DNA from 3 places in the Neobacillus sp. PS2-9 genome. Region 3 is predicted to be linked to each of the others. Evidence: riboswitches for the same ligand, from Rfam matches in the RefSeq annotation. Region 3 holds a riboswitch; each other region holds the start of a gene.
What was found. A riboswitch is a leader RNA that binds a small molecule or an ion and turns the genes downstream of it on or off. The one in region 3 is predicted to bind S-adenosylmethionine.
Positions count from the first base shown of each region.

Region 1: linked by a shared signal. The riboswitch ahead of RCG25_RS21105 (homoserine dehydrogenase) and the one ahead of metK (methionine adenosyltransferase) in region 3 are both predicted to bind S-adenosylmethionine.
Region 2: linked by a shared signal. The riboswitch ahead of RCG25_RS22055 (sugar ABC transporter substrate-binding protein) and the one ahead of metK (methionine adenosyltransferase) in region 3 are both predicted to bind S-adenosylmethionine.

Region 1 covers NZ_CP133269.1:4,200,220-4,205,539, forward strand. The annotation lists gene RCG25_RS21100 (DoxX family membrane protein) at 1-428, opposite strand, end outside; gene RCG25_RS21105 (homoserine dehydrogenase) at 1,196-2,479, opposite strand; SAM riboswitch class I at 2,521-2,632, opposite strand; gene argH (argininosuccinate lyase) at 3,262-4,638, opposite strand; gene RCG25_RS21115 (argininosuccinate synthase) at 4,702-5,320, opposite strand, start outside.
Region 2 covers NZ_CP133269.1:4,405,990-4,411,309, forward strand. The annotation lists gene RCG25_RS22045 (ABC transporter permease) at 1-31, opposite strand, end outside; gene RCG25_RS22050 (sugar ABC transporter ATP-binding protein) at 33-1,535, opposite strand; gene RCG25_RS22055 (sugar ABC transporter substrate-binding protein) at 1,607-2,716, opposite strand; SAM riboswitch class I at 2,846-2,953, opposite strand; gene RCG25_RS22060 (MFS transporter) at 3,184-4,398, shown strand; gene RCG25_RS22065 (cold-shock protein) at 4,856-5,056, opposite strand; gene yfkAB (radical SAM/CxCxxxxC motif protein YfkAB) at 5,304-5,320, opposite strand, start outside.
Region 3 covers NZ_CP133269.1:1,285,756-1,291,075, forward strand. The annotation lists gene RCG25_RS06345 (RNA polymerase sigma factor) at 1-104, shown strand, start outside; gene RCG25_RS06350 (hypothetical protein) at 85-1,047, shown strand; gene pckA (phosphoenolpyruvate carboxykinase (ATP)) at 1,220-2,806, opposite strand; SAM riboswitch class I at 2,992-3,137, shown strand; gene metK (methionine adenosyltransferase) at 3,413-4,615, shown strand; gene asnB (asparagine synthase (glutamine-hydrolyzing)) at 4,875-5,320, shown strand, end outside.

The DNA of each region.
Region 1 (5,320 bases), 2.3 Mb from region 3:
CGGTCAAGACCGAAGAGGTAAGCTCCAGTTCCTACGAATAGAAGGATCATTGCTGCTGTATAAAGAATTGGGTTCGTGCTTGTTGTGCCTGCTAGCATGAAATTTAAGTTCATAAATGCACCTGCGATTAATGCTGGAAGAGTGGCTAATCCAACAACTAATCCTAAACCAACAAGTAATTCTCCCCAAGGAATTAATACGTTAAAGATTTGAACATTTGGAATGGCAAATTGTTGTAAGAAATCTGCGTACCATGCCTGCACTGCTGGATGATCACCCGTTGCATTTGCGAGTGCACCTTTTAAAAATCCGCCAGCGTCAAATCCACCGGTTAATTTATGATAACCTGCTTCAATCCATTGTAATCCAAGCCAAACTCTTAGAACTGTCCAAACAACGGCTGCTTGAGGGGTTTTATACCATCTCATCACAATCATCTCCTATTAATATTTGTGAATATTTTCACAATAAAGTGTAATGATAAGTTCTTTCCCCTTTCGATGAGGGGTGTTCAGCTAGCTGTGTCGTATAGGGAAGTTAGTTTGTGCTTTTTGGTTTGTGAATTGTTTCACTATCTTCTCTACACTTATAATATACTCTCCTGTTTTTTAAATGACAACGGCTTTCACAGTTTCTTAACATATTAATGTTAGAAAATTGAATAGAATGTGAACTTAATAAGTTGTTAATATTAGAAACCGATTTGTACATTCTTGTGGATAATTATTCTGATTTTTGTGGATATTGTGAATAAATCTGTGGAATACATTTAAACCGGGACTTTCGGTGTGGACAATGCAGTGGATAAACACGGAATATCCGTGACTATTGAATTAAATTTCTACATCTTGTTCAAATAAAAAAAGTAGATTTAGAAGTTTGCTACTTCTACTTTTCCCTTCTTCTCTCTGATAAAAGTAGATCTAGGACCTCGCTGCTTCTACCTTTTCCTTCTTTTATCTATAAAAAGTAGACCTAGAGGTTTGCTACTTCTACCTTTTCCTTCTTCTCTCTGAAAAAAGTAGATCTAGGACCTCGCTACTTCTACTTTTTCCTTCTTTTCTCTGATAAAAGTAGATCTAGGACCTCGCTACTTCTACTTTTTCCTTCTTCTCTCTGAAAAAAGTAGATCTAGGACCTGGCTTTCTTAAAATGAAAAAAAGAGCCGTATAGCTCTTTCATTGTTTGTAGATTCTTATAAAGCCTTAAGCGCATTTATCTGTTTCACCTTCTCGTATTCTCCAATAATCGGAAAATAGATAAGATTATTTTGTTTGGCCAGAAGAGCAATTTCTCTATCTGTCGCTTTGATTACAAACGTTTCCTCCGCCACTTCTTCAATCCAAATAATGGAAGGAGTCACCTGTTTATGCTTCACTCCATGCACCAGCCATGTTTTCTTCTTGTCACTCTTACTAAACCCCGTTACCACTTCTTGAGAACGTGTAACATTGCGTTTTCCCGGAGGATTTTGACACACATAGACTAAATCCTCAATGACAGCACTCGCCGTAGGAAACATTCCAGCTCCCGGCCCCTGAAGCGTAATTTCACCTACAATATCCGATTGGACATTTACTGCGTTCTGAACGCCTTCTACATGGTAAAATGGATGCTCTTTTCCCACTAGCGCTGGTTTGACCGTTGCTTTTATTTGACCGCCCAGCCTTGTTATACTCGCAATATGTTTAAACCTTAGCCCTGCAATTTCGGCTGCTTCAATCAATTCACTGGTTATGGATGTAATCCCCTCACGTTCAACATCCTGCCAATTAGGTTCTTCTCCAAAAGCGAGCCTGCTAAGAATCATAGTTTTATAAAAGGCATCAAAGCCCTCCACGTCATTTGTTGGATCAGCTTCAGCATAGCCATTCTCTTGTGCTAATACTAGTGCCTGTGCAAATGACTGCTTCTTTTCCCTCATTTCTGAAAGAATAAAATTGGAAGTTCCATTTAGAATTCCTCGGACCTGTTTGACACGATTAATATTTAAAAGCTGTCTAAGTGTTTGTATGACTGGAATTCCACCTGCTACAGTGGCTTCAAATCCAACAGAAACATTTTTCTCCGCTGCGAGCTCAAGCAGTTCTTTCCCGTGATGGGCAAACATTTCCTTATTTGCTGTAATGATGTGGCATCCCCGCTGTATGGCTGATTTTAAAAATGTAAATGTCGGCTCTTTATCGACAATAGCCTCCACAACAACATCAAGCTGTTCGAGATTTAAGATATCCGCAAATTCTGTTGTTACTAATACATTTTCACTAATATTTCTTTTCTTTTGCGTGTTTCTGATGAGAACAGCGGCAACTTCAACCTTCTTGCCTAATGTAGCCGTAAGCTCCTCACTGTGTGATTGTATTGTTCGATATACTCCTTCACCAACTGTTCCAAATCCAAGGATTGCTACTTTGATTACAGACACATACATCCATCCCTTCACTACACGATTTTTGACACGAAACTGTTTATTTTTCAAAAAGAAAAACCCTCTTCAATAAGAAGAGGGTTGGATTCCTCCTCTTATCTATCAGGTTAAAAATAACCTGCAGGAATTAGCACCTTTTCAAGGAATACCTTGAAGGTTGCCGGGTTTCATCGGGCCTAGTCCCTCCACCACTCTGGATAAGAGTTTTTATTTGATTTTTCATTAAATTTCCAAGTTATAAAGAAAATTTTAGTTGATGTAATGTTAAATGTCAATATATTCTTTCAACTCATTACGATCGTAAACCTGTAAATTTGGCATGTTCTTCTTTTACTAAGTGGATAAAATTTTCTCTCTCAAAATCCATACTGGTGATCATTTTGATATTATTCTCATTACTTAAGAACCGTTTCACCTTCCTATTTTGGTGAATGATATATGAGTATCTAACATCCTTTTCCAGTGTAGCAAACCAGTCTTCTTCCCTTAATCTGATTATATTCTTTTCAAATTTCGATTTAGGTGACCAATCAGGAATGAGAAATTCAATGACTCCCCCTGCGATATCAACAAGTAAATCAATGATAAAACCGCTAATGGAAAACCACTCCTTAGAAAAATGGTAAATTGTAGATAAACCATCAATTTGTGTAGATATATTATAAAACTGTGTAGAAAAAATGTAAAAGTGTGTAGATATATCTCAAAAACGTGTAGAAAAAAGGCAAAAGTGTGTAGATATATCTCAAAAACGTGTAGATAAAACGCAAAAGTATGTAGATATCGCCATACAACAGCAAAAAGAAACCTGCCAATGGCGGGTTTCTCACATTTTATCGTTTCAGTTTTCCCTCAGCAAGCCCAATTTGCTTCTCCACCTGCTCTGGAGAAGTACCACCAAAGCTGTTTCGAACGGCAACTACGTGTTCTGGAGCTAATACCTCGTAAATATCTTCTTCAAATAAAGGACTAAACTCTTGATATTCTTCAAAGCTTAAATCTAGTAAAAACTTATTGGACTGGATCGAGTATAAAACAATTTTTCCAATAACCTCATGGGCCTCACGGAACGGTAATCCCTTTGTAACTAGATAATCAGCAATATCCGTAGCATTAGAGAAGTCATTGTTAATTGCTTTACGCATCACATCTTTTTTAACAGTCATCGTTTCAATCATCGGAGCTAAAAGTTTCAATGACCCTTCCAATGTTTCAACAGTGTCAAACATACCTTCTTTATCTTCCTGTAAGTCCTTATTGTAGGCAAGCGGCAAACCTTTCAAAACAGTCAGCAGCCCAATCAAATTGCCATACGTACGGCCTGTTTTTCCACGAAGCAGCTCTGGTACGTCTGGATTCTTCTTTTGCGGCATAATGCTTGAGCCAGTACAGAAAGAATCATCTAACTCAACAAATTGGAATTCCTGACTTGACCAAATTACTAGTTCTTCTGAGAATCTAGAAATATGAGTCATGATAATAGAACCAATTGATAGAAATTCAAGAATAAAATCGCGGTCGCTGACAGCATCCATACTGTTCGGATACACCGTTTCAAAGCCTAGTAGTTCTGCTACACGTTCACGGTTGATAGGAAAAGTAGTCCCAGCTAACGCACCTGAACCAAGCGGAAGCCAGTTCACCCGTTTCAGACTATCAATCAATCTCTCTTTATCACGTTCAAACATCCAGAAATAAGCCATTAAATGGTGAGCAAACGATACTGGCTGCGCACGCTGGAGATGAGTATAACCTGGAATTAAGGTTTGGACATGTTCTTTTGCCTGCTCGACTAAAGCTTCCTGAACATCTTCGATCAATTTAATAAGCTCCGTCGTTTTTGTTCTTAAATAAAGGTGCATATCTGTAGCTACTTGGTCATTCCGGCTACGACCCGTATGTAGCTTACCGCCAACCGGTCCGATTCTTTCTATCAACAGCTTTTCGATATTCATGTGAATATCTTCATCTTCTACCAAAAACTCCACTTCGTTTGCATGAACCATTTTTTGAATAGCAAGAAGTCCGTCCTTAATTTTTTCAGCATCTTCAACTGGGATAATGCCACATTCACCAAGCATTTGCACATGTGCCAGGCTTCCGGCAATATCCTCTTTTGCTAACTTTTGATCAAAAGATATGGATGCTGTAAATTCTTCTACGAGCTTGTTGGTTTCCTTTGTAAATCGTCCGCCCCATAACTTAGACATGTTATGCTCCTCCTTAAAATGAAAGAAGATAGCCCCCGAAATAGGATTCGAGGGCAATCCGAATTATTTTACAATCGTTTCTTTTTTAGTAACCTCTGAATATACCTTTGTTGGTAAGCCCCAAATCTTAATAAAGCCAACAGCCGCATTGTGATCGAATGCATCACCTTTTGAGTAGGTAGCAAGCTCCTCGTTGTATAAGCTAAATGGAGACTTACGGCCTACAACTGTGTGATTTCCTTTATGAAGCTTTACACGAATCGTTCCTGTAACAGTTTTTTGTGTTTCTTCAATAAACGCATCAAGCGCTGGTTTGATAGGTGAATACCAAAGTCCTTCATAGATGATTTTTGCCATCTGCTGTTCCACTTGAGTCTTAAATTGTGTAACCTCACGAGTTAATGTTAAGAATTCTAATTCTTTATGCGCATTGATTAAAATTAATGCAGCCGGATTTTCATACACTTCTCTTGATTTAATTCCTACTAATCTATTTTCAATATGGTCGATACGACCAACACCGTGCTTACCACCCAGTGCGTTTAACGTTTCAATTAACTGAACAAGTGGAAGTTTCTCACCATTGAGGGCAACAGGAACCCCTTGTTCGAATTCAATTTCTACATATTCAGCGGCATCTGGAGTTAGTTCAATCGGATTCGTCCAATCGAATGCTGCTTCA
Region 2 (5,320 bases), 2.1 Mb from region 3:
TCTGATTCTTTGCTGAAATATTTGTCTCCATTTTACCTGCCCCCTGTGGAATAAAATAAAAGTTCTTCCTCGTTTGTTCGGTTCGTTTCTAACTCTTTTATTGATTGTCCATCATATAGAATGTAGACTCGATCCGTAATTCCCATAATCTCTGATAGTTCGGAAGAAGCGTAAATAATCGATTTCCCTCTGCTTGCCAATTCCGTGATAAGCTCAAAGATGTCTTTTTTGGCACCAACATCCACGCCTTTGGTTGGTTCATCAAAAATATAGACATCGGCCTCAGCTACCAGCCACTTTCCTATTGCGACCTTCTGCTGATTTCCACCTGATAGATTTTGAACCTTTGTTTCTTCAGAAGGTGTTTTAATTCCAAGCCGGCTAATCAACTGCTTGGCTGTTTCCTTTTCTTTCTTTCTATTTAAAAAGCTAAATACGTTTGTAAAACTACCCAAATTAGCCGCTGTCAAATTGGATTCCACTGATTCAAGGACAAGAATTCCTTCCTTCCTGCGTTCTTCAGGCACTAATGCCATGCCATTTTTCACCGCATCATATGGGCTATTCAAAGTTAGTTTATTTCCATTAAGAAGGACTTCTCCTCCAGTTAATTTTTCAGAACCAAAAAGCGCCTTGCACAGCTCAGTTTTTCCAGCACCGACTAGCCCAGCCACTCCAACGATTTCTCCAGATTTCACATGTAAATGGAAATCTTTAATTTTACTTCTATCTGAAAGTCCCTTCACCTCAAGAACTGTGTTTCCAATTCTCGTATTCTTTTTCGGGAACTGTTCCTCCAGCTTTTGGCCAAGCATGTGCTCCACCACTTGATTCTGTGTTGTCTCTGAGATGTTCTCTTTTACAACAAATTCTCCATTTCTCATTACTGTAATTTCATCACAGATTTCAAAAATCTCTGGCAGGCGGTGCGAAATAAAGATAATCCCGACATTTTGCCTCTTTAATTCGCGGGCAATTCGAAAAAGCTCGGTCGTTTCCGTATGACTTAAGGGTGCAGTTGGTTCATCTAGAATCAGATACTTACACCGATTCGAGACAGCTCTTGCAATGAGAATCATTTGCTTTTCTGCTAGAGAAAGCTCACTCACAAGCTTTTTCGTAGAAAGTGTAATATTCATTTCACCCAGGATTTGTGCTGCTTTTTGATGAAGAGTCTTCCAGTTCATCCACTGCTTTTTTCCCATATGATGAACCGTGTCCATCAACATAATATTCTCGGCAACCGTTAAATTAGGAATCAGTGCCGTATCGACTTCTTGATAGACAATCTGTATGCCCGCATCCTGGGCATCTTTTGGTGATCGAATGTTCAAAGATTCCCCGTCCAGCACAATTTCACCGGTATAGTGATTATAAGCCCCTGACAGGACTTTCATTAGAGTTGATTTCCCTGCACCATTTGCTCCAATCAATGCCTGAATCTTTCCCGTCTTTGTTGAAAAATGAACCTGATTTAAAGCTTTCACTCCTGGAAATTCAATAGTTATATTTTTCATTTCCAATGTTGACTGCATGAAATCGCCCCCCTATCAAGCAAACACTCTCTTAATCAAGTGAAAAAGAGAGTGCTTATAGTAACCATTAATTATTTATAATATTTTTTTAATGTTTTCATCCAATCTTCTTCGAATGCATCTGATTGGCCCCATCCAGAAATAATTTTTGATAGATTAACCATGTTAACAGGATCTTTAGACTTTTGAAGATTGTCTTGTGAAACTAGAGAAGCCTCTAAATCATAGGTTTTTGGTGTTTCTTCACCTGCTAGTTTTTTAGCAAGCAATCTCAAATCCACCGCACCAATTAGTTTAGGATCCACGGCAGCTGTGTATTTCCAAGCACTACCTTTTCTTTGAATCTCTTGAAGGTCCGCATTCGAAACATCAATACCATAAATTTTTACTTCTTCACGGCCCGCCTCTTTTAGAGCTCGTGCGGCACCAATAGCAAAGGCATCCCAAGTAGCAAAGATGGCATCCAACTTTCCTTTTGGATATTTATTTAACATGGCAGCTACGGCGTTTTGTGTTTGAACACTGGTATCTGCAGCGGCTACACCGAACCGTTCCACTTCTTTAATTCCAGGATTTTTTGAAAGTACATCTTGATATACTTTGTTTCGTCTAACCATTGGTGGAAAACCGTCAACCCAAAGGTACGCAATATTGGCTTTGCCCTTCGTATCCTTTACAAGCTGATCCAATGCTAAAGTTGCCAATGCTTCGTCATCCTGTGATGTAAGTGTTACTCCCTCCACTTCAGCCAACTTTGGATTAGAGTCAAATGTAACCACGCTTTTTCCTTTTTCGACGATTTTCTTTACATCGTTCACCGTCGCATCATCATCACCATGTGAAATAATGAATCCATCATAGTCCTGATCTAACGCCTGATTTATAGCATCATGGAATTTTGCTGTATCTCCGTTTGCAGTAAACACATCCACTTGTAATCCTAAGGCTTCTCCCTCTTCTTTTGCTCCTGCTAAGAATTGAGCTGTGTGGTCGTCACCGCCAATTTTACGAATGACCTTAATTTTCAACTTGTCACTTTTAAATTTTTCTGGTACTCCTTCAAGTGATACATTTTTATTTCCACTAGCTTTCTTCGTTTCTCCCCCAGAAGCACACCCCGTGAGTAGCAGGCTTGCAGCCAATGTTGATACAAGCACACTTTTTAATAAATTTCTTTTCATGATAAAAGCTCCCCCTTTTTGTCTTTCTTATCAAAATAAACTATTCCCATTGGAGAAGTTTTCTTTTAAGTAAAAATAAAAAACCTCTCCAGAAAAGAGAGGTTTCATCACAAATGTTGGACTACTCCTCTCTTATCTCTCAAAACATTAGATGTTTTGCAGGATTTAGCACCAATTCCTTTTCGGAACGGTTGCTGGGCGTCATCGGGCCAGTCCCTCTGCCACTCTTGATAAGAGAACGTATTATTGATTTAAAGTAATAAACTAAATTTAAACTCACATTAACAAGTTGTCAATAGTATTTTAAATATTTTTAATAAAGTAATAACTCTTTTTAATCATATTGAACGGAGTTGGGAAAACTATTATTAAACCTAAACCCAGTTATTGCTTTATTCTCCTAAGAAATTTCGGTATGATTATATTTAGTAAACCGAAATAAATTGCAGAAAGAAGTGTTACCATCCATGAATAAGCAGGAAAGTGCAAAGCGTAATTTACTAATTATGTGGTTTGCCAACTTCTTCGTTGCCGGTAGTATGACGATGGTCATGCCGTTTATTTCTCTGTATATTGAAACGTTTGGGGACTTTTCTGAGAAATATGTCCAGCATTGGTCGGGTATTACCTTTGGGATTACCTTTGTTTCTGCCTTTCTTTTTTCACCGGTTTGGGGAAAAATTGGAGATCGCTATGGTCGGAAAAAGATACTTATCATTTCTGGATTAGGGATGGCTGTATCTATCTTTTTAATGGGATTTGTTCATTCAGTCTGGCAGCTGCTCTTTCTACGGTTTTTCATGGGCTTTTTCTCAGGGTTTATCCCGATGTCACAGGCATTCATCTCCACACAAACACCAAAAGAGATTGCTGGTCGTGTCCTTGGGACATTACAAACAGGAAGTATAACGGGTTCACTGTTAGGCCCCATGCTCGGAGGAATTTTAGCCGATACACTCGGCTATGCGACCACCTTTAAATGGACTTCGATTTCCATATTCATCTCAGCCATGCTTGTCATCACTACGAAGGAATTTCTCATAGAACCAACGAAGGGTACTAAATCACATTATTCTAGTAAAGAGGTTATCAAACACATCCTACGAAATCCTGTACTATTAACTGTATTGCTTATTTCATCTCTTGTACAAATCGCCCATTTCAGCATCCAACCAATCCTGTCGTTATTTGTAAGTGATTTGCATGGGCCAAACAATGTTGCTTTTTATTCAGGGATTGCCTTTTCCGCAGCGGGAATAGGCAACTTACTCATGTCACGGAACTGGGGAAAGATTGCAGATAAATATGGTTATATCAAAATTTTAGTCATACTTCTATTTTCAGCTGGAATAGTGTACTTACCAGGAGCGATCGTGACTGGTCTTTGGCAGCTTGTCATCATCCGGATTGCCTTAGGTGTGACCATTGGCGGAATCATTCCTGTCAGGATTGCTTATATTCGCCAGGAGGCTCCGATTACCATGCAAGGTGAGGTCCTCGGGTATAACAATAGTCTAAGATTTCTCGGTAACATCATTGGGCCCATGCTGGGGGGCTTTCTTTCTGGCTACTTTGGCTTTTCCGCCGTTTTCATAAGTACCAGTGCTTTATTGATTATGAGCGGACTGATTTTGCTCGTATCATTGCTCCGACATCCTAAGCTTGTTAAACATACAGCGTAATAACTCATTCAGTATACAAAAGTTACCAGTAACTTTATTGAAATAAATTAGGTTATTCCGGAAATATATGATACAATAACTCTACCATTTGAATTACTGTTTCATTTGTGTGCCCTACTCATTCATGAGTGGGGTTTTTGTTTTGGTTTTTTTTGAATGGCTTTGTTAAAATTGCCTATTGATTTCCGCTCCAGGCTCTTCGCTTTCCGTGGGCGTTTCGGCGAGCCTCCTCGGCGCTTGCGCCTGCGGGGTCTCCCCTGAACCGTACTCCCACAGGACATTGAATAAGCTTCCTTGAATCTACACCGCACGAAGGAAATGCGATAGCATTTTCGAGGATCTTCGAGTCTTCCGCTCCAATCAACAGGGTATAAAAATCAACACTGTTCTTTAACACAGCCTTTTGAATAAAAAAAACAGACTCTATAAAATAGAGCCTGTCTTATCCGAAATGGTATTAAGCTTTACGAACGTTAGTAGCTTGTGGTCCACGTTGACCTTGTTCTACTTCAAAAGTAACAGCTTGACCTTCGTCTAATGATTTGAAACCTTCGCTTTGGATTGCTGAGAAGTGAACGAATACATCGTCTCCAGCTTCGCGTTCGATGAATCCAAAACCTTTTTCTGCGTTAAACCATTTTACTTTACCTTGTTCCATGTGTGTTTCCTCCTGCTGTGTGCTTTTGCACACATTATGGTACTATCCTTGCACTCAGTGATCATCAAGACGAAAAGTTAACTTATACTATCCTTTACACCGAACAAAAATAATTCTTCTTTAGTATAACATTTCACTTAAGTATTTGCAAGAAGACAATAAAGAGTGTCCTTTTAGCCTCTCATGTTTTACCGCCCGCGAACCGCTCGCGCCTTGAGCGGACATCAACATCCCAGTTTAACAAAGATTATTTTTTTGCAATAT
Region 3 (5,320 bases):
TTGGGTGGTCAGAAAATAAAGTGAACGTGACTTTTTACCGAGCTGTCAAAAAACTAAATGATCGACTTAAGGAGGGGGAGCAGTTTGAGTCAATTATCGGATAAAGAACTACTTAAAGTGATGGCGGATTTCCCTAAACATGAGTTAAACACGAGGCAGAGGACAGAAATGTTAAAAGTTCTTGGTGAGTCCGGCAGTCGTAAACAGCGCAACCAATTTAATTTTCAAAGATTTGCTGCATGGGCTGCTGTATTTGTCTTGATTCTAATTGCCCCGATTCTATATTTTTCAAGTAGCAAGGAAAACGATGCTATTCGAACAGGCTCAAAAGGGGAAACGAGTAATCAAGTAGAGCAGGGGGACTTCTTTGCGCTGATGGATGAGAACGGTCCACATTATGTAGACAGCAATTACGGCATTCCTAATAAAGTCAGTTTGTTGGCACCAACCGAATGGATTGCGAAAGATAAGCGCTCAGTATCAAAAATCATGATTTATTTATGGGGAGACTACCAGAAGGATTTTGCCAATAAACCGCTTAAAGTGGATGCTGTTCATGTGAAAACAGGTGTAAAGGAACATCTAGCAACAACCGTGATATCTGGTGGCATGTATGGGTCTGATGGCCATGCCATGACAAGTTTCGAGCCATTTACTGATTCTGGCGTATACAACCTTACCTTTACTGCTGGAAATAAAAAGGTAGGTACATTCTCCATTTATGTGAAGGAACCTTATATTAAAATAGGGAATTCTACTTTAATGATCTCACAAGAAGATTTATACGCTGGTTTTTATGAGGATGCTGTGATTGAAGTTGAAGGTGACAATCTTCCAACTGAAATTGAACTAGAGTTATTTCAAATAGAAAATGCTGAAGTGACTACCTTTACATTTAAAGACAAAACAGACTACACAACAACTGACGGTAGAAAGGTTTCTTTATATACAGGTGATTTTCAAATTAAAAAGAGCGGCAAATACCGATTTAGCGTGTTAAAACATTCGGAGGCTGTAGAAGTTAGAAAGCCCATATCAAATGAATGATATGGGCTTTTCACACATTATAGGAAAGTTAAAATTCGACTTCGAGAATTGTCCAGCTCCAGCGCCTAGCCCCTCGGGTCAAATAACCTTCTGCAATAAAAGTCAAAGAGCGACTTTTTTGCAGAAGAACATTTGCCTGTCGGGGCTGATCAAGGCGCTTGCGCTTTTCTTATTAGGCTATTGGACCGCCTTTTTCTTCAATTTCAACGGATACATCCGTGAATTTTCTGAAGTTTTCGCGGAACTTTGCTGCAAGTTCTTTTGCTTTCTTTTCATAGGCATCTGGATCTGACCATGTTTTACTTGGCTGTAATACTTCATCAGGAACACCGGCAATATGAAGTGGAATATTTAAACCGAAGATTTCATCTTTCGTTGTCTCAACATGGTTTAATTCCCCTTCAAGTGCCGCTTGAATCATGGCTCTTGTGTAAGCGAGCTTCATTCTGCTTCCAATTCCATATTCTCCGCCAGTCCAGCCTGTATTCACAAGGAATACGTTCGCATTATGCTCAAGAATTTTTTCACCGAGCATGTCAGCATAGCGAGTAGCAGGAAGCGGTAAAAATGGTGCACCAAAGCAGGTTGAGAACGTTGCCTCAGGTGAGGTTACACCACGTTCGGTACCGGCAAGCTTAGACGTATACCCACTTAAAAAGTGATACATAGCCTGTTCTTTTGTTAATTTTGAGATAGGAGGTAATACCCCGAACGCGTCTGCAGTTAAGAAGACAATTGTATTTGGGTGTCCGGCAATACTTGGTTTGGCAATATTATCAATGGCATCAATTGGATATGCTGCCCTAGTATTCTCTGTTAACGTTCCGTCATCATAATCAGGGACCCGCGATTCCAGGTTAAGCGTTACATTTTCAAGAACAGTTCCAAACCGAATGGCATCAAATATTTGCGGCTCTTTTTCCCTAGAAAGATTGATGCATTTCGCATAGCACCCTCCCTCGATATTAAAGACACCGTTTGATGACCAACCGTGCTCATCATCACCAATCAAACGGCGATTTGGATCAGCGGATAAAGTAGTTTTTCCTGTTCCTGATAGACCAAAGAATAGAGCGACATCTCCCTCAATTCCTACATTTGCAGAACAGTGCATGGAGAAAATATTGTTTTCCGGTAATAAGTAATTCATTACGGAAAAAATGGACTTTTTCATTTCACCTGCATATTCAGTCCCACCGATGAGAACAATGCGGCGTTCAAATGAGATGATGATAAAGGTTTCTGAATTGGTTCCGTCGACCTTAGGATCTGCCTTAAAATTAGGTGCTGAAATTACCGTAAATCCTGGGTCATGCGATAAAAGTTCATCCTCTGATGGACGTATAAATAGTTGATGAACAAAAAGATTGTGCCAGGCAAATTCATTCACTACTTGGATAGGCAATCGGGATTTTTTATCTGCCCCTGCAAATCCTTTAAACACAAAAATCTCTTCTTGTTGTTTTAAATAATTTAGGACTTTTTGATAAAGTTTCGTAAATATTTCTTCAGATATAGGTTGATTCAACGAACCCCAAGCAATCTTATCCTTTGTGGACTCTTCCATCACAACGAATTTATCTTGAGGTGAGCGGCCTGTATATTTACCAGTTGAAACGCTTACAGCGCCAGTCGAAGTTAAAGAACCTTCGTTACGACATAAGATCTTTTCTACTAACTGGGGAACTGATAATTGCACGTGGACATTACTTTCTGATAACATTTGTTTTAAGTCATTGGGAATATGAACAGAATTCATCTACTGCAACCTTCCTTTTTCCATGTTTTTAATGGTAATAATTTAATAAAAAGTATAACACATTTATTCAAATAATCTATACTAATTAATGAAAAATAGGTTGTATGGATTAAATTTAAATTTCTTGAAAAATGCATTGACATTGTTCGACAGTGTAGGTTATTATTTACCCTTGAACGGATACTCTCTTATCCCGAGCTGGTGGAGGGACAGGCCCAATGAAACCCAGCAACCTGCAAACGAAAGCAAGATAGTAGTAGGTTTTCTTCTATTATTATTTTCGGGCAAAGGTGCTAAACCTGAAGCAAGGCCTAGCCTTGAACGATAAGAGTGAAAGGCGCGCAAAACTTTTGCTATCAACCTTTCCTCAGAGATGGAAAGGTTTTTTGTTTGCAAATGATTTCGTGCTATATAATCGCTTCTATTTATTCCATCGTTAGAATTTTCTATGGGGTTATTGCAGAATATTGTTTAATTAATAAAAACCCTGTATTTATTTCATACTACTAAGGGAATGAGTTCCGTATCAATCCGAGGTTAAACGGCAAGGTCATTACATACCCACACAGATAACCTCACTTATCTCACTATATAGGAGGAATTCAGATGTCAACAAAACGTCGTTTGTTCACTTCTGAATCAGTAACTGAAGGTCATCCCGATAAGATCTGTGACCAAATTTCTGATTCCATTTTAGATGCTATTTTAGCAAAAGATGCTAATGCACGTGTTGCTGCTGAAACTTCAGTTACAACTGGTTTAGTTTTGGTTGCTGGCGAGATTACTACTTCAACTTACGTGGACATTCCAAAAATTGTTCGTGAAACAATTAAAAGCATTGGTTACAATCGTGCAAAATACGGATTTGACTCCGAAACATGTGCAGTTTTAACTTCTATCGATGAACAGTCTCCTGACATCGCGATGGGTGTTGACCAAGCGCTTGAAGCTCGTGAAGGCCAAATGTCAGATGAGCAAATTGAAGCAATTGGTGCAGGCGACCAAGGTTTAATGTTTGGTTTCGCATGTAATGAAACAAAGGAGCTTATGCCGCTTCCAATTTCCCTTGCGCACAAGCTTGCACGCCGTTTAACAGAAGTTCGTAAAGAAGAGCTACTTCCTTACCTACGTCCAGATGGAAAGACACAAGTAACAGTTGAATATGATGAGAACGATAAACCAGTTCGTATTGATACAATCGTTATTTCTACTCAACACCACCCTGAAGTTACATTAGAACAGATTCAACGTAATCTGAAAGAGTATGTGATCAATCCGGTTGTTCCACAAGAATTAATCGATGAAAATACAAAATACTTCATTAACCCAACAGGCCGTTTCGTTATCGGCGGACCACAAGGGGATGCTGGTTTAACAGGCCGTAAAATCATTGTTGATACTTACGGTGGCTATGCACGTCACGGCGGTGGCGCATTCTCTGGTAAGGATCCTACAAAGGTTGACCGTTCTGCCGCTTATGCAGCACGTTATGTAGCAAAGAATATTGTTGCTGCAGGACTTGCTGAGAAGTGTGAAGTTCAACTTGCTTACGCAATCGGTGTAGCAAGACCGGTTTCCATTTCTGTTGATACGTTTGGCACTGGCAAAGTAAGTGAAGATGTATTAGTTGATTTAGTAGAACAAAACTTTGATCTACGCCCAGCTGGTATCATTAACATGTTGAACCTTCGCCGTCCTATCTACAAGCAGACAGCAGCTTACGGACATTTTGGCCGTACAGATGTGGATCTTCCTTGGGAGCGTACAGACAAAGCAGACACATTAAAAGAACAAGCAGCAAATCACTAAAAATCATTCGCCCTCAAGCGAATACCCTAATAGAAGGGAGTTGCATTTTAAATGTAACTCTCTTTTTCTTTTTTCGTCTAAATGGTTGGTACGTAATTGGTTATTGGAATAAAATGTTTAAGTAGGTCTAAAGAAGTGAAAAATGATAGTACGAAAATTACCTATAAGTTCACAGTGTTATTTTAATAAAAAAGTGGTAGTATTATAGAGATGTTTTTTAGAGAATGTTTAATTTAGATTGGAGTAGGTGAGGTACATAATGTGTGGTTTTATCGGTTGTGTACACGACAAAACACAAAACTTTAGTGATGAACAAAAACAACTATTTAAAAATATGAACGATATCATTACCCATCGTGGACCGGATGATGATGGTTTTTATTATGACGAACATATTCAATTTGGATTTCGCCGTTTAAGTATTATTGATATTGAGAGTGGACATCAGCCATTAACATATGAAAACGAACGTTACTGGATTATTTTTAATGGTGAAGTTTATAACTATGTCGAGCTTCGTGAGGAATTGGTAAAAGAAGGCCTTTCGTTTGCAACGAGCTCTGATACTGAGGTTATTATTGCCTTATACAGTCATTTAAAAGAGAAAGCAGTGGAAAAGCTGCGTGGAATGTTTGCTTTTATCATTTGGGATAAACAAGAGCAAAGATTATTTGGTGCCCGTGATCCGTTCGGTATCAAACCATT